Regions from separate parts of the Enterobacter chinensis genome, predicted to be linked through region 1. Evidence: predicted binding sites of a transcription regulator. Region 1 holds the regulator's gene; each other region holds the start of a gene.
What was found. The regulator PurR, encoded in region 1, represses purine synthesis genes. The targets are predictions, from matches to a motif close to CANGCAAACGTTTGCNTG.
Positions count from the first base shown of each region.

Region 2: pyrC (dihydroorotase) is a predicted target of PurR. The motif match lies at 4,437-4,454, and genes of this name have one in related genera.
Region 3: gltS (sodium/glutamate symporter) is a predicted target of PurR. The motif match lies at 3,023-3,040, and genes of this name have one in related genera.

Region 1 is NZ_JARDVI010000001.1:242,904-250,242, forward strand. It holds gene PYW49_RS01255 (riboflavin synthase) at 1-74, shown strand, start outside; gene cfa (cyclopropane fatty acyl phospholipid synthase) at 105-1,253, opposite strand; gene punC (purine nucleoside transporter PunC) at 1,552-2,751, opposite strand; gene punR (DNA-binding transcriptional activator PunR) at 2,867-3,778, shown strand; gene purR (HTH-type transcriptional repressor PurR) at 3,796-4,821, opposite strand; gene cydH (cytochrome bd-I oxidase subunit CydH) at 5,119-5,208, shown strand; gene PYW49_RS01285 (MFS transporter) at 5,372-6,538, shown strand; gene sodB (superoxide dismutase [Fe]) at 6,577-7,158, opposite strand; gene PYW49_RS01295 (C40 family peptidase) at 7,281-7,339, opposite strand, start outside.
Region 2 is NZ_JARDVI010000001.1:9,346-16,684, reverse strand. It holds gene PYW49_RS00105 (Gfo/Idh/MocA family protein) at 83-1,006, opposite strand; gene PYW49_RS00100 (YceH family protein) at 1,009-1,668, opposite strand; gene rimJ (ribosomal protein S5-alanine N-acetyltransferase) at 1,678-2,262, opposite strand; gene mdtH (multidrug efflux MFS transporter MdtH) at 2,499-3,707, shown strand; gene PYW49_RS00085 (lipoprotein) at 3,831-4,391, shown strand; gene pyrC (dihydroorotase) at 4,518-5,564, shown strand; gene dinI (DNA damage-inducible protein I) at 5,639-5,884, shown strand; gene bssS (biofilm formation regulator BssS) at 6,159-6,413, shown strand; gene solA (N-methyl-L-tryptophan oxidase) at 6,529-7,339, shown strand, end outside.
Region 3 is NZ_JARDVI010000007.1:145,487-152,825, reverse strand. It holds gene recG (ATP-dependent DNA helicase RecG) at 1-1,661, shown strand, start outside; gene gltS (sodium/glutamate symporter) at 1,664-2,866, opposite strand; gene xanP (xanthine/proton symporter XanP) at 3,092-4,483, shown strand; gene PYW49_RS19775 (AsmA family protein) at 4,603-6,291, shown strand; gene yicI (alpha-xylosidase) at 6,377-7,339, opposite strand, start outside.

The DNA of each region.
Region 1 (7,339 bases):
CGGTGGTCGATACGGTTGAACGCGTGCTGGCCGCAAAAGAAGCCGCAATAATAAAGACCGTCGAAGAAGAATAAAAATAACCCCGGATATCCGGGGTTATTTTTTTAGCGTGCTACGCGCAGCCCGTGTTCAATCCCACGGCTGAATACCACCTGCCAGAGCTGAATATCCCGCGCGCGAAACGCCCCCGCGCAGGCATTCAGGTAATAGCTAAACATCCGTTTGAATCGTTCAGAATAGTTGTCCGCAATCTCTGGCCAGGCCTCCTGAAAACGGGCATGCCATGCCATCAATGTGGTGTCGTAATCGGCGCCAAAGTTATGCCAGTCTTCCATAACGAAATGGGATTCACTGGCGTTGGCAATCTGGCGAACGGACGGTAAACAGCCATTCGGAAAGATGTATTTGTTGATCCACGGGTCAACGTTATTGTCGGTCCGCTTAGAGCCGATGGTATGCAGCAGGAAGATACCGTCCGGTTTTAAATTACGGTCCACCACCTCAAAGTAAGTGTCGTAGTTTTTCGGCCCCACGTGCTCAAACATGCCCACGGAAACGATACGATCAAACTGTTCGTTAAGGTCGCGGTAATCCTGCAGCCGGATATCTACATCGAGACCCTGGCAGCGCTCTCGCGCCATTTTTTGCTGTTCCGCTGAAATCGTGACGCCGACGACGCTGACGCCGTAGTGCTTCGCCATAAAATACGCCAGCCCACCCCAGCCGCAGCCAATATCCAGCACACGCATACCGGGCTGTAATTGCAGTTTCTCGCTAATCAGACGCAGCTTAGCCTGCTGAGCCTCTTCAAGCGTCGATGCGTCTTTCCAGTAGGCGCAGGAGTACTGCATGAAAGGGTCCAGCATACGGTTGAACAGGTCGTTGCCAAGATCGTAGTGTTCTTTGCCGACGATCCATGCGCGTTTTTTACTTTGCAGATTAAACAGTCGGGCAGAGGCGACACGCAGGGTGTCTTTCAGATTGCGGGGGAGTTGATTTTCCAGACCGGCACGCAAAACGCTGGCGAAAAAGATATCCAGCCGTTCGCATTCCCACCAGCCGTCCATATAGCTTTCTCCCAGTCCTAACGATCCCTCCCGCAACACGCGTTTAAAAAAGTCGGGATGTTTGACCTGGGGATCGGATGGCGAAGATCCGTTGATAGTGATGCCTGCGCGACCCAACAGTTCACTGACGATCCGGGACCAGTTATCGTCCGGAACGCTGACTTCTTCTATACACGATGAACTCATAGCTTCTCCATCACCCTACTGTGATCAGAACCTTAAAACAGCGTAGACGCTTTTTTTGGTTTGTGAGAAATCTCACGGTAAATACCGCGAGGCTAGTATCCGACGTAGAACAGAGGAAGGGAGATAACCCTTGCCGAAATGCCTTCCATGGTAAAACGGGAGCACTCCGGCTCCCGTTAACACTTAATATTTATCGTATTTAATCGAACCAAATTTAGTATAGGCCTCAAAATTTGGTGATTCAATAGAAAATTCTTAGCAACCTAATCACTGAAAATTAACATGATTTCTGGCGCGATTATGCATGTGACGTTTCAACCTGAGCGCGGTTATCCTGCTCACGCTGCGCGGAGGCCTGCATACGATAGCCCATCACCGCCAGCGCAACGGTTACCAGCATCACGCTGGTGGTGGTCAGGAGCGGCGTGGCAATCAGCGCGGAGACCACCAGGCTTGCCAGGAAGCACAATCCCAGCTGCAGGGTGTTTTGCAGCGCGGCGGCGCGGCCAGTCGCCTGCGGGAATGGACGGAGTGCCTGTGCCACCACAATCGGGTAAATCGCCCCGTTCGCGACGGCCATTACGCAGAATGGAATCAAAATTTCAGCCAGACCGGCGCCCGGAATAAAGCCAACGGCCCAGGTCCCGATGACGCTTAACGCATAGAGCACCAACAGCCATGGCAGCATCTGCTGACCTTCCCATTTTTGCAGTGCCGCGCGACAGCCGTACCCACCCACCAGGAACGCGATGGTTTGCGGAACATAGCTTAGACCGATGGCCGCCGGGCTGTATCCCATATCGTGCAGAATGAATGGCGAGCCGGTGAGCCACGCGAAGAAGCTCGCCGAGCAGGCGGCATAGATCAGGACATTGCCGCGATACGCTTTGGTGCTCAGCAGGGAGGTGAAGGTAATCGGGTTTGCGTCAGCATCCGCCTCTTTTTTATGCGCGGGTTTGAGGGCAAACGCGGGCAGCATCAGTACCAGCGTGATGGCAAACAGCGTGGCAAAAATGGCCTGCCAGTCAAAATGTGCGAGGATCCAGCTACCCAGCAGCGGAGCAAGGGCAGGTGAGAGACCCACGAGCGGCATTATGGTGGCGAAAATACGGTTTGTGCGGTTAGCCGGGTAGTAGTCGGTGACCAGCGCCTGCCAGGTCACGGCCGCGGCACAGACGCCCACAGCCTGAATAAAGCGCAGCACCAGCAGCCAGGTGGCGTCGCGTACCCATAACATCCCCAGGCAGCCAACGGCAAAAATGGCCAGACCCAGCAGTAATACTGGTTTACGACCAAAGCGATCCGAGAGTGGTCCCCAGAGCAGCTGTGCGAAAGCAAAACCGGCTAGGAACAAACTCAGGCTGGCGCTGATGGCCGCGGCAGGCGTTTGCAAATCTTCCTGCATAGCGGCGAAAGCCGGCAGGTACATATCGGTGGCCAAAAAGCCCAGCACGCTTAAGCCGCCGAGCCAGACTAAAAAACCTTTCCTGGGTTGCATTATTTTATTCTCCTTAAGGAGGCAGGTGTACGTTGGCGCTGAGTGTAGGGAGTGCAAAGCCGCTTGTGAAACGCTAATATTTGGCGGGTGCATTCAAAAATTTTGCAGGCAGAAAATGTGGTCAGATTATTCTCTTGAAGTAGTCGATGCTGTCGCGCGTAACGGCAGCTTTAGCGGTGCGGCGCAGGAGTTGCACCGCGTCCCTTCGGCTATCAGCTACACCGTGCGTCAGCTTGAGGAATGGCTGGCGGTTCCGCTGTTTGAACGGCGACATCGTGATGTGGAATTAACGCCCGCAGGCGCGTGGTTTTTAAAGGAAGGGCGTTCTGTTATCAAAAAAATGCAGATCACCCGTGAACAGTGTCAGCAGATCGCTAACGGCTGGCGAGGACATCTTTCCATCGCGGTGGATAACATCGTTAAGCCGGATCGCACCCGGCAAATGCTCGTCGATTTCTATCGTCATTTCTCTGATGTCGAGCTGCGGGTCTCGCAGGAGGTGTTCAACGGCGTCTGGGATGCGCTGGCGGACGGCAGGGCAGAGATGGCGATTGGCGCCACGCAGGCGATCCCGGTCGGGGGGCGGTACGCCTTCCGAGATATGGGCATGCTGAGCTGGAAGTGCGTGGTGGCAAGCGATCATCCATTGGCGGCGATGGAAGGGCCGTTGAGCGACGATACATTACGCAACTGGCCGTCTCTGGTGCTGGAGGATACCTCGCGTTCATTGCCCAAGCGTATCACCTGGCTGCTGGATAACCAGCGGAGGGTGGTGGCACCTGACTGGGAATCGTCGGCAACGTGCCTCAGTGCCGGACTGTGCGTCGCGATGGTGCCCGTTCATTTTGCGCGCCCCAGAATCGATACCGGAGAATGGGTTGAACTGACGTTGGAGAATCCATTCCCGGATGCGGCCTGCTGCCTCACCTGGCAGCAAAGTGACGTCTCGCCCGCCATGGCGTGGCTTCTGGATTATCTGGGAGACAGCGAAACGCTTAACCGGGAATGGTTACGGGAGCCAGCGTAGCTGGCCCCGTAGAGCGATTAACGACGGTAGTCGCGGAACGGACCATCCGCTACGGAACGGCGTTCGATAAGGCGCGGGTGAACTTCAATGGACTGCGACTCTTCACGTTTGTTGACGATCCTGTCCATCAGCATATTGAAGGCCGTTTCGCCCAGCGAATCTTTCGGCTGGTGAATGGTGGTCAACGCTGGCGTGAAGTAACGCGCGTTACGCACGTTGTCATACCCGATCACGGAAATATCCTGCGGTACGCGCAGACCCAGTTCATCGGCTGCGCAGAGCGCGCCCATGGCCATGATGTCACCTCCGCAGAAAACGGCGGTCGGACGGTGCTGCTGGGAGACGATCTGCTGCATTGCGCGGTAGCCCGATTCCGGCTCAAAGTCACCCTGCACGATCCAGTTTTCCGGCACGTTGATCAGCGCTTCTTCCATCGCTTTCATGAAACCGGCCAGACGGCCCGCGCCGGTGTTGCGCTCCAGCGGACCCGGGATCACGCCAATCTCGCGGTGACCGCGTTCGATCAGGTAACGACCGGCCATATAGCCGCCTTCAAAGGCGTTATCGATGACGGAATCGGTGAAGTCCGCGCGCGCTTCGCCCCAGTCCATCACCACCATCGGAATATGGCGATACTCTTCCAGCATCGACAGCACGGATTCCGGATACTCGGAACACATCACCAGCAGACCATCAACGCGCTTTTGCGCCATCATCGACAGGTAGGCGCGCTGTTTTTCAATGCTGTTCCACGCGTTGCCCAGAATCAGGGTATAGCCTTTCTGGAAGCAGTTTTTCTCTACCGCTTCAATGATTTCGGCAAAATAGGCCGCTTCACTGCTGGTTGCCAGCAATCCAATGGACTTGGTGTGATTAACCTTCAGGCTACGCGCAACGGCACTTGGCGAATAGTGCAGCTCTTTGATCGCTGCCCAGACGGCATTGCGCGTCTCTTCCGCTACGAAGCGGGTTTTGTTAATAACATGTGATACGGTTGTAGTGGAAACGTTTGCGCGTTTTGCTACGTCTTTAATTGTTGCCATTAAATGTCACTCCAGACCATATCCTAAGCTCCTGAAAAACTTGAAGGTAAACGTTTGCCTTCTCTCACCCTTATTTCGCAATGTTGAGTTGCGGCACGCCGGGAAAACGACACGGGACGTCAGGAGGGGGTCAATGGCCGGTACGCTAATAAATTTAGCGTGGAATTTTGTCCTATCTTGATGAAAAGGGGAAGAGGTAAAGTGGTTATCAGTTTAAATCCAGGAAGATTTTTGACGTAAACTGTGCAAAAATGAGCAGGCTCACTTTTCGTGGGGGGATTAAAAGGAGAAAAATTGATGAGTTCCGATCTGAAGTTTTCGCTGTTCACCACCATTATTGTGCTGGCTCTGATTGTCGCTGCTGGTCTGACGGCTGCGCTGCACTGATTTACGCGGAGGGAGAGCGTTCTCCCTCCCGATCGCCCCGATTGTTACTTCTCATGCAAAAATCTTTTGCCATTTTGTTAACTTCTCATTTTTTGTGATTGATGTCATGCTTTCTGCTTCTTTGTTCTGTGTCACCACATGACACGGCATCCGGAGTTGACGCATGAAAATCAATTTTCCCCTGCTGGCCCTGGCGATTGGCGCTTTTGGGATTGGCACCACTGAATTCTCCCCGATGGGGTTACTGCCTGTTATTGCCCGGGGTGTGGACGTTTCGATCCCTGCTGCAGGCATGTTAATCAGCGCCTACGCTATTGGCGTAATGGTAGGGGCGCCGCTGATGACGCTTCTGCTTTCGCACCGCGCGCGTCGCAATGCGCTGATTTTCCTGATGGCGATTTTCACCCTGGGCAACGTGCTTTCCGCCATTTCGCCGGACTACACCACACTGATGCTGTCACGCATTCTGACAAGCCTTAACCACGGCGCGTTCTTTGGGCTGGGGTCGGTTGTGGCGGCAAGCGTGGTACCAAAGCACAAGCAGGCGAGCGCCGTGGCGACTATGTTTATGGGCCTGACGATTGCCAACATTGGCGGGGTGCCGGCGGCAACCTGGCTGGGAGAAGTGATTGGCTGGCGTATGTCCTTCCTGGCGACGGCCGGGCTGGGCGTGCTCGCGATGGTGGCACTGTTCTTCTCCTTGCCGAAAGGCAGCGCGGGGGAACGTCCTGACGTGCGCCGGGAACTGTCGGTGCTGATGCGCCCACAGGTGCTCTCCGCGCTGCTCACCACCGTGCTGGGGGCTGGGGCGATGTTCACCCTTTACACCTATATTTCGCCGGTATTGCATGACATCACCCACGCGACGCCTCTTTTTGTCACCGCAATGCTGGTGCTGATTGGCGTGGGCTTCTCGATTGGCAACTATCTCGGTGGGAAATTTGCCGACCGTTCCGTGAGCGGGACGCTGAAGGGTTTCTTAACTCTGCTGATTGTCATCATGATCGCCATTCCATGGCTGGCACGTAATGAGTATGGGGCCGCCGTTGCGATGGTCGTATGGGGTGCCGCTACCTTTGCTGTGGTTCCGCCGCTGCAGATGCGCGTAATGCGCGTCGCGCATGAGGCGCCTGGCCTCTCTTCTTCGGTCAATATTGGTGCCTTCAACCTGGGTAATGCGCTCGGTGCCGCGGCCGGTGGGGCCGTGATTTCAGGGGGACTGGGGTACAGCTTTGTGCCGGTGATGGGGGCAATCATTGCCACGCTCGGCCTGCTGCTGGTGATGATGTCGGGTCGTAAACAGCCAGAAGCAGCCTGCGCTGCTGAATAAACCAAAAACGCAGAAGGGCGAACCCTTCTGCGTGTCTCTTACGCGGCGAAGTTTTTCGCCACAAAGTCCCAGTTAACCAGCGCCCAGAAGTGCTCCAGGTAGTTCGGGCGCGCGTTACGGTAATCAATGTAGTAAGCGTGTTCCCAAACGTCCACGGTCATCAGCGGCTTAGCGCTGGTGGTCAGCGGGGTACCCGCGTTAGAAGTGGAAACGATAGCCAGTTTGCCATCAGCCTCTTTTACCAGCCACGTCCAGCCAGAGCCGAAGTTCTTGATAGCGGCATCGGTGAACTTCGCTTTGAAATCTGCGAAGCTGCCAAATGCGGCGTTAATGGCGGTAGCCAGTTCACCGGCAGGTTCGCCACCGGCATTCGGTGCCAGGCAGTGCCAGTAGAAGGTGTGGTTCCACACCTGAGCCGCGTTGTTAAATACGCCACCCTCTGAGCTGCGGACGATCTCTTCCAGCGTTTTGCCTTCAAAATCGGTGCCCTTGATCAGGTTGTTCAGGTTGGTGACGTACGTCTGGTGATGCTTGCCGTAATGATATTCCAGGGTTTCCGCAGAAATGTGCGGTGCCAGGGCGTCTTTTGCATACGGTAGTGCAGGTAATTCGAACGACATTGCTTCTCTCCTTATTGTATTTTGCGTTGCCAATAACCACACAGACAACAGGGACAGGATAGCAAATTGAAAGGGTATGCAAAAGAGGAACTTACCCTGCCACGAGCGCGGCAGGGCAGGGGTTAGCGAATGGTTTTTGGCGTCATCACGCGACGCGCGCCGACGTAATGACGTACCCAGT
Region 2 (7,339 bases), 230 kb from region 1:
AAGCGCCACCCGGCAAAGCCAACAAGCGGCGCTTAGTCTAACCGGATTTCAACGAATTACTATCCGCAGATGTTACAGCGAGTTATTCACTCATGGCTTCGCGCCAGAGCCGTTCCACAATGCGCTGCGCCATAATGGCCTGTTCGCCGGACGTTTCAGGAACCGTCTGATTTTGCACACAGGTGATAAAGTGGCGGGCGCAGCCTGCGAAACCGCGCTGCTCCAGGGTACTCTGCCAGCCGGGGGCCGGGAGCGTCACCACACCGTTCCCCTTCTCCTCGCGCCACGCCCTCATGTCGGTAATGTCGTACAGCCCGCCGTCGGTGACGGCCTGGACGCACTCGCGCTGGCTGCCCGCGCGACGATGCATGCTGGTCGTAATCTGCAGATGGTCAATCGCGAAGTGATGTTCGGCATAGACCATCTCACCCTGTTCGTTCGTCAGGAGCGTCCCGCTTTGCAACTGCGCATTGCCGCCGGCGAGCCACAGCGCCGTATCCACAACGTGCAGATAGTCATCCAGCAGCGTGAAGCGCAAATCGTTCGGCCCAATGCTGTCGGTGCGGTGCTTATCCATGCGCAGCGAGGCTAGACTGCCGGACTGCGTCTTCAGCTGCTGGTAAAGCGGTGCGAAGCGACGGTTGAAACCGACCATCAGTGTCAGGTTTTTACGTGCTGCCAGCTCAATCAGCCGTTCTGCGTCCTGCACATTTTCAGCCAGCGGCTTATCCACACAGACGTGGACACCCGCATTGAGCAGCTCGCTCACCACCTGATAGTGGGTTGCCGTTGAGGTATGAACGAACACCGCATCGCACTCGCGGGCCAGATCCTGCAGGGAGGCGGCATAAGGAATGCGCCAGGTTTCGCAGATACGCTCTGCCTTTTCCCGGGTGGGTGACCATGCCCCCTGAAGCGTCCAGTCGGTCGCCGCACCTAATACCGGTAGCCAGGCTTTTTGCGCGATACCGCCCAGCCCCACTACGCCTACACGTAATTTTTTCACTGTTAGTCTCCCAGGTGTGCCAGCAACGCATCCAGACGCTGTTTCAGCCCGGCGACTTCTTCTTCCAGCGTCTCTACGCGCGCGGCAAGGCTGTCGTTGGTTGCTGAAGATTCAGCATTGGCAGGGTCACTCGCCACGGTCGCGGTATCAACGTCGCCGCTGAACAGATGCATATAGCGGCTTTCACGTTTGCCCGGCTCGCGCGCCAGACGCACCACGTAAGGGCCATCCTCACGAGAAGCCAGACCTTCCAGGGTCTGCTCGACCTCCTGCATATCGCTGAACTCATGCATGCGGGAAGCGCGCGTTCGCAGCTCCCCCGGCGTCTGCGCCCCACGCAGCAACAGCGTGGTGATGACCGCCACTTCTGCACTGCTCAGCCTCAGGTCGCCAAATTCGGAGTTACAAAAGCGCTGTTCGTATTTGGTCACGCGGTTTCCGAAGCCGCTGACGGTGCGCAGATAGTGGCGTTTTACCAGCGCATCCAGCACGTCCTGAACGTCATGTTCGCTAAGGTTCATCACCGGCTCGCGGTTGGTCTTCTGGTTACAAGCCATGGTCACGGCGTTGACGGAGAGCGGATACTGCTCCGGCGTGGTGACCTGTTTTTCGAGTAAGCACCCAATCACGCGCGCTTCTGTTCCGTTTAGCTGATACTTCATCTCTTCTCCTTAACGACCTGCAGTCCAGTCCCGGGTGGTTAATGCCGTCAGAACGTGGTCGCGCCACTCTCCGTCTATCAGCAGATAGTCTTTGGCATAGCCCTCTTTCTCGAACCCTAAACGCGCCAGCAAATTCCCGCTACGCTGATTATGTGGCATATAGTTCGCCATAATGCGATGGATATGCTGCGTGCGTTGCATATAACGGATCGCCACCGTTAGCGCCTCAAACATCAGCCCCTGCCCCTGCCATTTCTGGCCAATGGAGTAGCCCAGGTAACAGGCGTGAAACGATCCGCGCACCACGTTTGAAAAATTGGCTATCCCGATAATCTCTTTCTCTTCAGGATCCAGCAGCGCGAAATAAAACGCACTGCCCTGCTTGTGAAATTCCGTAATCATGCTGAGGCGCGCCTGCCAGCCGGAAGGGTAACAATGGCTCTCATCCCGAACGGGTTCCCAGGGTTTTAAAAACTGGCGATTCTCGGCGTAATAATCCGCCAGACGCCAGGCATCACGCTCATGCACCAGACGAACGACCAGCCTGTCCGTTGTCAGACGCACTTTTGGCACATTGCTGCGATAGCCAAACATCGATACCACTCCTTCCCGTGACTTCTGCTTACCCATTAGCTTTACTATACCTGCGCCTGTGCCGTCTGTGAAAACAGTGACATACCATTTTGCCCGCTTTTCACATTTTTCGATGAGAACTCTCTATCAAAGCGCGCTTTTGATAAAAAAATATTGTCACGTGCAGGGGTGGGAAAATACGCAGTGACACCGCAGAATGTTAGCGTGCTCACCATCTTATTTTCCCTGGAGGGAAAATGTCCCGCGTATCACAGGCCAGGAGCCTGGGTAAATATTTCCTGCTCGTCGATAACATGCTGGTCGTGCTCGGCTTTTTTGTCGTGTTCCCCCTCATCTCGATTCGCTTCGTTGATCAAATGGGCTGGGCGGCGCTGATGGTCGGTATCGCGCTGGGGCTACGCCAGTTTGTTCAGCAAGGCCTGGGCGTATTTGGCGGTGCCATCGCTGACCGCTTTGGCGCTAAACCGATGATCGTCACCGGCATGCTGCTCCGCGCGGCAGGCTTTGCCACGATGGCGATTGCCCAGGAGCCCTGGCTGCTCTGGTTCTCCTGCTTCCTCTCCGGTATCGGAGGCACCCTGTTCGATCCGCCGCGCACCGCGCTGGTGGTGAAGCTTATTCGCCCACAGCAGCGCGGCCGTTTCTTCTCCATTCTGATGATGCAGGACAGTGCCGGGGCCGTTGTCGGCGCGCTGCTGGGAAGCTGGCTGCTGCAGTATGACTTCCGTCTGGTCTGTGCGGCTGGCGCGGTGCTCTTTATCCTGTGCGCACTTTTTAATGGCCTGTTCCTGCCGGCGTGGAAACTGTCGACGGTTAAAGCACCGGTCCGGGAAGGGCTTGGTCGCGTCCTGCGCGACAGGCGTTTTGTCACCTATGTACTGACCCTGACGGGGTATTACATGCTTGCTGTGCAGGTCATGCTGATGCTGCCGATCATGGTTAACGACATTGCGGGTACCCCTGCTGCCGTTAAGTGGATGTATGCCATTGAAGCCGCGCTTTCCCTGACGCTGCTCTATCCGATTGCCCGCTGGAGCGAACGGCGCTTTCGTCTGGAACATCGCCTGATGGCCGGCCTGTTCCTGATGACGCTGAGCATGATGCCGATCGGTCTGGTGAACTCTCTTCAGCAGCTGTTTACGCTGATTTGCACGTTCTATATTGGATCCATCATCGCCGAACCTGCCCGTGAAACGCTGAGCGCTTCGCTTGCGGATGCGCGCGCGCGCGGCAGCTATATGGGATTCAGCCGGCTGGGACTGGCCCTCGGCGGCGCGTTAGGTTACGCCGGCGGCGGCTGGTTATTTGATGCCGGTAAAGCGTTACATCAACCCGAACTCCCCTGGATGATGCTCGGCGCAGTGGGCTTTATGACGCTCCTTGCCCTGTGGTGGCAGTTCAGCCAGAAGCGCAGTGCGAGCGGCATGCTTGAGCCAGGCGCATAACCTTTCCCTCGGGCGGGAACCTCTCCCGCCCCACTTCTCAGTTTTTTCTGCTGGTTTATGCCATTTCACACTGACATACTGGCGTAACAGGACAGAAGCGCCGATTTTTCGTTGAGGAACACTATGAAGAAAATTGTCTTTGCCGCTGCATTAGTTGTCAGCGGACTGCTGGTTGGCTGTAACCAGCTCACGCAATATACCGTCAGTGAACAGGAAATAAATCAGGCGCTGGAAAAACATAATAACTTTTCTAAAGACATTGGCGTGCCGGGGCTTGCGGACGCGCATATCGTGCTCACGAATCTGACCAGTCAGATTGGACGGGAAGAGCCGAACAAAGTCACCCTGGCAGGCGATGCGGACCTCGATATGTCATCCCTCTTTGGTAATCAGAAAGCCAACATCAAGCTCAAGCTGAAGGCCCTGCCCGTTTTCAACAAAGAGAAAGGGGCAATTTTCCTGCAGGAAATGGAAGTCGTCGATGCGCAGGTTTCTCCGGACAAGATGGCGCCGGTTCTGCAAACCCTGATGCCCTATCTGAACCAGTCGCTACGTAATTACTTTAATCAGCAGCCCGCATACGTCTTAAGTGAAGACAAAAGCAAGGGTGAAGCCCTGGCGAAAAAATACGCAAAAGGGATAGAGGTGAAACCGGGAGAAATTATCATTCCTTTCACCGATTAACCTGAAGGGCGCTGCGGCGCCCTTTTTTTTACAGAAAAGTGTGCAAACGAAAACGTTTCCGCTTATGATTTGTGTCCGGCAAAAACAGCCATCCTTATGACTGATTCCTGACAAGCCGGAGCTTCCATGACTGCACAACCCCAGGTTCTTAAAATCCGCCGCCCTGACGACTGGCATATCCATCTGCGTGATGGCGATATGCTTAAAACCGTCGTGCCTTATACCAGCGAAATTTATGGCCGCGCGATTGTTATGCCTAACCTGGTTCCACCAGTCACCACCGTCGATGCCGCGATTGCCTACCGCCAGCGCATCCTTGATGCCGTTCCCGCTGGGCATGATTTTACCCCACTCATGACCTGCTATCTGACCGACTCACTGGACCCGAACGAAGTGGAGCGCGGTTTTAACGAAGGCGTATTTACGGCGGCGAAACTCTACCCGGCGAATGCCACCACCAACTCCAGCCACGGCGTCACCAGTATTGATGCCATCATGCCGGTACTGGAGCGCATGCAAAAACTGGGCATGCCGCTGCTGGTCCATGGTGAAGTGACGCATGCCGAGATTGACATCTTCGACCGTGAAGCCCGTTTTATCGAAACCGTGATGGAGCCTCTGCGCCAGCGTCTGCCTGCGCTTAAAGTGGTCTTTGAGCATATCACCACCAAAGACGCAGCAGAGTACGTGCGTGACGGCAACGAACTTATCGCCGCCACCATTACGCCGCAGCACCTAATGTTTAACCGTAACCACATGCTGGTGGGAGGGGTACGTCCTCACCTGTACTGCCTGCCAATCCTTAAGCGCAACATCCACCAGCAGGCGCTGCGCGAGCTGGTTGCCAGTGGGTTCTCCCGCGCGTTCCTTGGCACCGATTCCGCGCCTCATGCCCGCCATCGTAAAGAGGCGAGCTGCGGCTGCGCAGGCTGCTTCAACGCCCCAACGGCACTTGCCAGCTACGCGACCGTATTTGAAGAGATGAATGCTCTGGAACATTTAGAAGCGTTCTGCTCCCTTAACGGCCCGCGTTTTTACGGCTTACCGATCAATGACACCTTCATCGAACTGGAGCGTAAAACGAGCCACGTTGAGGAGTCCATTGCGCTGACGGATGATACCCTGATCCCATTCCTGGCGGGCGAAACCGTAAACTGGACGGTAAAACGTTAAAAAATCAATGCCCCTTGTTGTCAAACCGATAACATACCTGTATAAATAAACAGTATATTACACAGGGGGCATTTATGCGTATTGAAGTCACCATAGCCAAAACAACTATTCTGCCTGCCGGCGCGCTTGATGCACTGGCAGGCGAATTATCCCGTCGTATTAACAACACTTTTCCCGACAACGCGGGTGCCGTAACGGTGCGTTACGCCGCGGCGAACAACCTCTCCGTCATTGGCGCTGCGAAAGAAGATAAAGATCGCATCAGCGAGATCCTGCAGGAAACGTGGGAAAGCGCTGACGACTGGTTCATCACAGATTAACACTGCTCCCTCATTGTGTTTTTTTGCCGGGTCGCCCCGGCTTTTTTTCGTCTAAAAATTCTGGAAGTTCAAATTAATTCGGCATCTTCTTTAAGAATCGTGAACGAGATGGTGTTTTATTGTTCGAACAATCCTAAAAAGCAGAAAAATGTGTTGCCACCTGTTTATTTTTCCCTTCGGAACCCTTATTACTTGATATACTGAAGATGCTTTCAGAAAAACATGCATTGAACCTCAGAGCCGTTGTCTTCTAACACGCATTAAGGGGGTTATAATGGAAAAGAATAGTGAAGTGATCCAGACCCATCCACTTGTTGGCTGGGATATCAGTACCGTAGATAGCTACGATGCACTGATGCTGCGTTTGCACTACCAGACCCCGAATCAACTCAACCGTGAAGAAGCGGAAGTTGGACAGACGCTGTGGCTAACAACAGACGTCGCCCGTCAGTTTATTTCTATTTTAGAGGCAGGTATTGCAAAAATAGAATCTGGCGACTATCAGGAAAACGAGTATAAACGGCACTAACCGTACGCCATTTTTCACTCAACAGGCACCTTCGCGGTGCCTTATTTATTTCTCCCTTGTCTAACCCCGCGTTGTTAATTACTCTGCTAACAAAACGTAAGCTTACGAGACGCATATGAGATACGACTTAATCATTATTGGTAGCGGCTCCGTGGGTTCCGCCGCCGGTTATTACGCGACACAGGCAGGTCTGAACGTCCTGATGATTGATGCCCATCGTCCTCCCCATGCGGAGGGTAGCCATCATGGCGACACCCGCCTCATACGTCATGCGTATGGTGAAGGTGAGCGCTATGTGCCGCTGGTGCTTCGCGCCCAGACGCTATGGGACGAGCTGGCGAAACAGACCGAAGAGCGCATTTTCGAGCGTACCGGGGTTATCAATCTTGGCCCGGCCCACTCTGATTTTCTCGCCGGCGTCGAGCGAAGCGCAACAGCCTTTAATCTTGAGGTTGAGAAACTGGACGCGGCGGGCATTACCGCGCGCTGGCCTGAAATTACCGTCCCGGACGATTATATTGGCCTCTTTGAAGCCAACTCCGGGGTGCTGCATTGTGAAACGGCGATCAAAACCTGGATCGACCTTGCCGCAAAAGCTGGCTGCGCGCAGCTGTTTAACTGTCCGGTGGATGCCATCACGCATGACGCTGATGGTGTTACGGTGACCACCCTTGACGGTGAGTATTCCGCGTCCCGCCTGCTGGTGAGCGCAGGAACCTGGGTCACCCGCCTGCTGCCAGAGCTGCCAATCCAGCCGGTGCGCAAGGTTTTCTCCTGGTTCCAGTCGGATGGTCGCTACAGCGCGCAGAATAAATTCCCGGCCTTCACCGGTGAATTACCGAATGGCGATCAGTTCTACGGTTTCCCTTCCGAGAAAGACGCATTGAAAATCGGTAAACACAACGGTGGCCAGGTTATCTCCTCTC
Region 3 (7,339 bases), on a different contig from region 1:
CGCCGGAGATGCAGGAGACCCTCACTCCGGTCTACCCGACAACCGAAGGCATCAAGCAGGCGACGCTGCGTAAGCTCACCGATCAGGCGCTGGAGCTGCTGGATACCTGCGCCATTACCGAGCTGCTGCCGCCAGAGCTGGCGCAGGGGATGATGAGCCTGCCCGAGGCGCTGCGTACCCTGCACCGCCCGCCGCCAACGCTGCAGCTCAGCGATTTAGAAAGCGGCAAACACCCCGCCCAACAGCGTCTTATCCTTGAGGAATTGCTGGCACATAACCTGAGCATGCTGGCGCTTCGTGCAGGCGCACAGCGTTTCCATGCCCAGCCCTTAAGCCTGCGCGATGAGCTCAAAGATAAGCTGCTGGCCTCGCTGCCGTTCAAACCCACCGGCGCACAGGCGCGCGTCACCGCCGAGATTGAACGCGATATGGCGCTCGACGTGCCGATGATGCGGCTGGTGCAGGGCGACGTGGGATCCGGTAAAACGCTGGTTGCCGCCCTGGCCGCCCTGCGCGCGATTGCCCACGGCAAACAGGTGGCGCTGATGGCGCCGACCGAACTGCTTGCCGAACAGCACGCCAACAATTTCCGCGCCTGGTTCGCGCCGCTGGGCATTGAAGTGGGCTGGCTTGCCGGGAAGCAAAAAGGCAAAGCGCGCCTTGCGCAACAGGACGCCATTGCCAGCGGGCAGGTACAAATGATTGTCGGCACGCACGCCATCTTCCAGGAGCAGGTGCAGTTTAACGGCCTTGCGCTGGTGATTATCGATGAGCAGCACCGCTTTGGCGTGCACCAGCGTCTGGCGCTGTGGGAAAAAGGATTGCAGCAGGGTTTCCACCCGCATCAGCTGATCATGACCGCCACGCCCATTCCGCGCACCCTGGCGATGACGGCCTACGCCGATCTGGACACCTCCACCATCGACGAACTGCCGCCGGGTCGTACGCCGGTGACGACGGTCGCCATTCCGGACACGCGCCGCAGCGATATCATCGACCGCGTGCGCAACGCCTGCACGCATGAAGGACGTCAGGCCTACTGGGTGTGTACGCTGATTGAAGAGTCTGAGCTGCTGGAAGCGCAGGCTGCAGAAGCCACGTGGGAAGAGCTCAAGCTGGCTCTGCCAGAGCTGAACGTGGGTCTGGTTCACGGACGCATGAAGCCTGCCGAAAAACAGGCGGTGATGCAGTCGTTTAAACAGGGTGATTTACATCTGCTGATTGCCACCACGGTGATCGAGGTCGGCGTGGACGTGCCAAACTCCAGCCTGATGATCATCGAAAACCCGGAGCGTCTGGGCCTTGCCCAGCTCCACCAACTGCGCGGGCGCGTTGGCCGCGGCGCGGTGGCGTCCCACTGCGTCCTGCTCTACAAAGCTCCGCTCTCGAAAACCGCCCAGATGCGGTTGCAGGTGCTGCGCGACAGCAACGACGGTTTTGTGATTGCGCAAAAAGACCTGGAGATCCGCGGCCCGGGAGAACTGCTGGGCACGCGTCAGACGGGGAACGCGGAATTCAAAGTCGCGGATTTATTGCGCGATCAGGCCATGATCCCCGAGGTTCAGCGCCTTGCCCGCCATATTCACGAACGCTACCCCGAACAGGCGGCAGCGTTAATTGAGCGCTGGATGCCGGAAACCGAACGCTACTCCAACGCCTGATTTCAGGCAAACATCGGCAGCATCAGGTACAGCTTAATCACCAGCGCGTTGACGATATCAATAAAGAACGCCCCGACCATCGGAACCACCAGAAACGCCATGTGCGATGGCCCGAATCGTTCGGTGATCGCCTGCATGTTGGCGATAGCCGTAGGGGTTGCCCCCAGACCAAACCCGCAGTGCCCCGCCGCCAGCACCGCCGCATCGTAGTTTTTACCCATCATGCGCCAGGTGACGAACATGGCATAGAGCGCCATAAACAGAGCCTGAACCGCCAGAATGGCCACCATCGGCAGCGCCAGCGAGGCCAGCTCCCACAGTTTGAGGCTCATCAGCGCCATCGCCAGGAACAGCGACAGACAGACGTTGCCGAGCACCGAGACCGCCCGTTCAAACACGCGGTAGAAGCCCATCAGCGCCAGGCCGTTGCTCAGGATCACCCCGATAAACAGCACGCAGACAAACGTCGGCAGTTCAAACGCTGAGCCCGCCAGCCATTGCGCAACCAGTTTGCCCACGGTCAGGCAGATGGCGATCATCGCGATGGTTTCAATCAGCACCAGCGAGGTAATGCTGCGCCCGACGTCCGGCTTTTCAAATGCGGTCGGGACCAGCTCATCGTCCGGTCTGCCGTCCGGCGTGGTGGAGTGCTTCACCAGATAACGCGCCACCGGGCCGCCAATCAGTCCCCCCAGCACCAGACCAAAGGTCGCACAGGCCATCGCCACTTCCGTCGCGTTTTCAAACCCGTAGCGCTCGACAAACAATTTACTCCACGCCGCCCCGGTACCGTGACCACCTGACAGCGTAATTGACCCTGCCAGCAGCCCCATCAGCGGATCCAGCCCCAGCAGTGTCGCCATCCCGATGCCGATAGCGTTTTGCATCAGCAGCAGCCCAACCACCACAATCAAAAATACGCCGAGCACTTTGCCGCCCGCCCGCAGGCTCGCCAGGTTGGCATTCAGGCCGATGGTGGCAAAGAAGGCCAGCATCAGCGGGTCTTTCAGGGACATATCAAAATCAATTTCCCAGCCCATGCTTTTCTTCAGCACCAGCAGGGCCAGCGCTACCAGCAGGCCGCCGGCGACAGGTTCGGGAATGGTGTATTTCTTCAGAAAGGAAACGCTATGTACCAGCTTACGGCCAAGCAGTAAGACCAGCGTTGCGGCAACAAGGGTCGACAACGTATCGAGATGAATCATAAAAGGCTCCTGTTTTGCGCGTGTTCCATACACACGCGGCGTTATCCTGGGCCGGTTTGCGCTCTTCATGAGCTCCCGGCGCAAAAAGTGTAATTTTTTTTCCCGATGGGTTGTAGAAAACCTGCTCACAGCGGCAGATTTTCTTGTCTTTTTTTGCTGGCAATCGTTTGCTTTTACCAGATGGTCAGATAAAATGCCCGCTTTTCCACCGTGGGATTGCCGCCGATGTCCGTTAACACCATAGAGTCGCCTGATGCGCAACCGATTGCGCAGAAGCAAAATAGCGAACTGATTTACCGCCTTGAAGACCGCCCGCCGCTGCCGCAGACGCTTTTCGCCGCCTGCCAGCATCTTCTGGCGATGTTTGTTGCGGTGATCACCCCGGCGCTGTTGATTTGCCAGGCGCTCGGCTTACCGGCGCAGGACACGCAGCACATCATCAGCATGTCTCTTTTCGCCTCCGGCGTGGCCTCGATTATTCAAATTAAAGCGTGGGGTCCGGTGGGGTCGGGATTACTGTCGATTCAGGGCACCAGCTTTAACTTCGTGGCGCCGCTGATCATGGGCGGTACAGCCCTGAAAACCGGCGGTGCGGATGTCCCGACCATGATGGCGGCGCTGTTTGGTACCCTGATGCTGGCAAGCTGCACGGAGATGGTGATCTCCCGCGTTCTGCATCTGGCGCGTCGCGTCATCACCCCGCTGGTTTCCGGCGTGGTCGTCATGATTATCGGCCTGTCGCTGATTCAGGTAGGTCTCACCTCCATCGGCGGGGGTTATGCCGCAATGAGCGACCACACCTTTGGCGCACCGAAAAACCTGCTGCTGGCGGGTGTCGTGCTGGCAATCATTATTCTGCTTAACCGTCAGCGTAACCCTTACCTGCGCGTCGCCTCGCTGGTGATCGCCATGGCGGCAGGCTATCTGCTGGCGTGGGCGCTGGGCATGCTGCCGGAGAACACCGCGCCGACCAACAGCGCGCTGATCACCGTCCCAACGCCGCTCTACTACGGCCTGGGCATTGACTGGGGTCTGCTCCTGCCGCTGATGCTGGTCTTTATGATCACGTCTCTGGAGACTATCGGCGATATCACCGCCACCTCCGACGTCTCCGAGCAGCCGGTTTCAGGCCCGCTGTACATGAAGCGTCTGAAAGGCGGCGTGCTGGCGAACGGCCTGAACTCGTTTGTCTCTGCGGTATTTAATACCTTCCCGAACTCCTGCTTCGGCCAGAACAACGGCGTGATCCAGCTGACCGGCGTGGCCAGCCGCTACGTTGGCTTCGTGGTGGCGCTGATGCTGATCGTTCTCGGCCTGTTCCCGGCAGTGAGCGGCTTCGTGCAGCACATTCCAGAGCCGGTGCTGGGCGGCGCAACGCTGGTCATGTTCGGGACGATCGCGGCCTCTGGCGTGCGTATCGTCTCCCGCGAGCCACTGAACCGCCGCGCAATTATGATTATCGCGCTGTCGCTGGCCGTCGGTCTGGGTGTTTCTCAGCAGCCGTTAATCCTGCAGTTTGCCCCTGACTGGGTGAAAAACCTGCTCTCTTCCGGCATTGCCGCGGGCGGTATCACCGCTATCGTTCTGAACCTCGTTTTCCCGCCTGAGAAAAATTGATTTCTCTCACGGCAGGCAGTCAATGCCTGCCGTGACATCTCATTACACCATTCCCGCCTTGAGGATTGCGCATAAATCGTGCATAACTCCTCTATGTGTGTTTTGCGGGATGGAAGACCATGAAATTTATTGGAAAGCTACTCGTCTATCTTCTTGTCGCCCTGCTCATCGTGATACTGGCGCTCTATATTCTGCTCCAGACCCGCTGGGGCGCGGCTCAGGTCAGCAGCTGGGTGACGGTGAATACCGACTACGAACTCAGTTTCGACAAAATGAACCACCACTTTTCGTCGCCTTCCCACATCATTCTGGAAAACGTCACCTTCGGTCGGGACGGTAAACCCGCCACGCTGGTTGCCAAAAAAGTTGATATTGGCCTGAGCAGCCGTCAGATAACCGATCCGCTGCATATGGACACCATTACGCTGTTCGACGGCACGCTGAATCTCTCCCCGCAAACCGCGCCGCTGCCCTTACAGGCGGATCGCCTGCAGCTGAGCAATATGGCGTTCAACAGCCCCAATACCGAGTGGGATCTGAGCGCGCAAAAGGTGACGGGCGGCGTCAGCCCGTGGCAACCGGAAGCAGGGAACGTGCTGGGTAAAAATGCGCAGATTCAGATGAGCGCTGGCTCGCTGACCCTGAACGGCGTACCGGCCACCAACGTGCTGATCGAGGGCCAGCTTAACGGCCAGGAAGTGGTGCTGAACACCATTGGTGCCGATATGGCCCGCGGCTCGCTCACCGGCTCTGCCCTGCGCAACGCCGACGGGAGCTGGATTATCGATACCCTGCGTCTGAACGAAATCCGCCTGCAGAGCGATAAAACGCTGATGGCGTTCTTCGCGCCGCTGACGACCATCCCTTCTCTGCAGATTGGTCGTCTGGATGTTACCGACGCCCGGCTGCAGGGCCCGGACTGGGCGGTAACCGACCTTGATTTGAGCCTGCGCAATCTGACGCTGAGCAAAGGTGACTGGCAGAGCCAGGAAGGCCGCCTGTCCATGAACGCCAGCGAGTTCATCTACGGTTCACTGCATCTGTTCGACCCTATCCTGAATGCGGAATTCTCTCCGCAAGGCATGGCGCTGCGCCAGTTCACCTCCCGCTGGGAAGGCGGCATGGTGCGTACCTCCGGTAACTGGCTGCGCGACGGCAAAGCGCTGGTGCTGGACGATGTCGCCATCGCCGGGCTGGAGTACACCCTGCCCGAAAACTGGAAAACGCTGTGGATGGAGCCTCTGCCGGAATGGCTGAACAGCGTCACGCTGCAAAAATTCGGCCTGAGCCGTAACCTGGTGATCGACATCGATCCTGCCTTCCCGTGGCAGATCACGTCCCTGGATGGCTATGGCGCAAACCTGCAGCTGGTGAAAGATCGCCAGTGGGGCGTCTGGGGCGGCAGCGCAACCCTGAACGGCGCGGCGGCAACCTTTAACCGCGTGGACGTGCGTCGTCCGTCGCTGGCGCTGAATGCCAACGCCGCCACGGTGAATATTACCGACCTGAGCGCGTTTACCGAGAAAGGAATACTTGAAGCGACCGCAACGGTTTCACAGCTTCCGCAACGACAGGCTACCGTGAGCCTGAACGGGCGCGGCGTGCCGCTCAGCGTGCTGCAGCAGTGGGGCTGGCCTGCGCTGCCGATTGCGGGCGACGGCAATATTCAGCTCACCGCCAGCGGCAGCGTGCAGGCCAGTGCGCCCTTGAAGCCAACGGTGAACGGCAAGCTGAACGCGGTGAATATGGATAAACAGCAGGTGCAGCAGACGATGACGGGTGGTGTAGTTTCAACGCCAGTGCAATAAACAAGCCGGGTGGCGGCTACGCCTTACCCGGCCTACGATCCCATGTAGGCCCGGTAAGCGAAGCGCCACCGGGCATTTTTGCGGCTCAGAAGTGAACCACTACCTCATTCCCCTCTGCTTTCACCACCACGCCCCACTCGCTGCCTGCGTGTGAACCGCCTTTCACGCCGCTCACCTTCTGCACGTTGCGCAAGCAGACCGACCAGTTCCGCGCGTCGCCCGCGCCGGTAAAGGTCACGGTATCGCCCTGACGAGATGCCTTCAGCGTAAATACTACAGAACCGTCCGCCGCAGGCACCTCGCTCACCGCCGTGGTGCCATCATCCAGGTTAAACAGCTGGAAAGCCGTCCCCTCGTTCCACGCGTAGTCCGGTTTTTGTTTATTGTTGCCCAGCGCCAGCAGCGTGTTGTCGCGCACGTAAACCGGCAGGCTCATGAAATCATGCTGCTGCTTATGCCAGCGGCTGCCCTGGATTTCATCGTTGTGCCACAGGTGCGTCCAGCGTCCTTCCGGCAGGTAGAACTGCACGTCACCCACCTCGGAGAAGACGGGCGCGACCATCACCGAATCCCCCAGCATGTACTGGCGGTCGAGGTAATCGCACGCCGGATCGTCCGGGAACTCCAGCATCATCGCCCGCAGCATCGGCGTGCCGAACTCGCGGGCCAGCGCCGCCTGACGATACAGGTACGGCATCAGCTGGCATTTCACCTCGGTGAAGTGGCGTACCACGTCGCAGGATTCGTCATCGTACGCCCATGGCACCCGGTAGGATTTGCTGCCGTGCAGGCGGCTGTGGCTGGAGAAGAGACCAAACGCGCACCAGCGCTTGTAGACGTGCGCCGGGGCGGTGTTTTCGAACCCGCCGATATCGTGGCTCCAGAACCCGAAGCCGGACAGACCAATCGACAGCCCGCCGCGCAGGCTTTCGGCCATCGATTCATAGTTGGCATAGCAGTCGCCGCCCCAGTGAACCGGGAACTGCTGCGCTCCGACGGACGCGGAGCGGGCAAACAGCACCGCCTCTTCCTCGCCCACCGTCTCTTT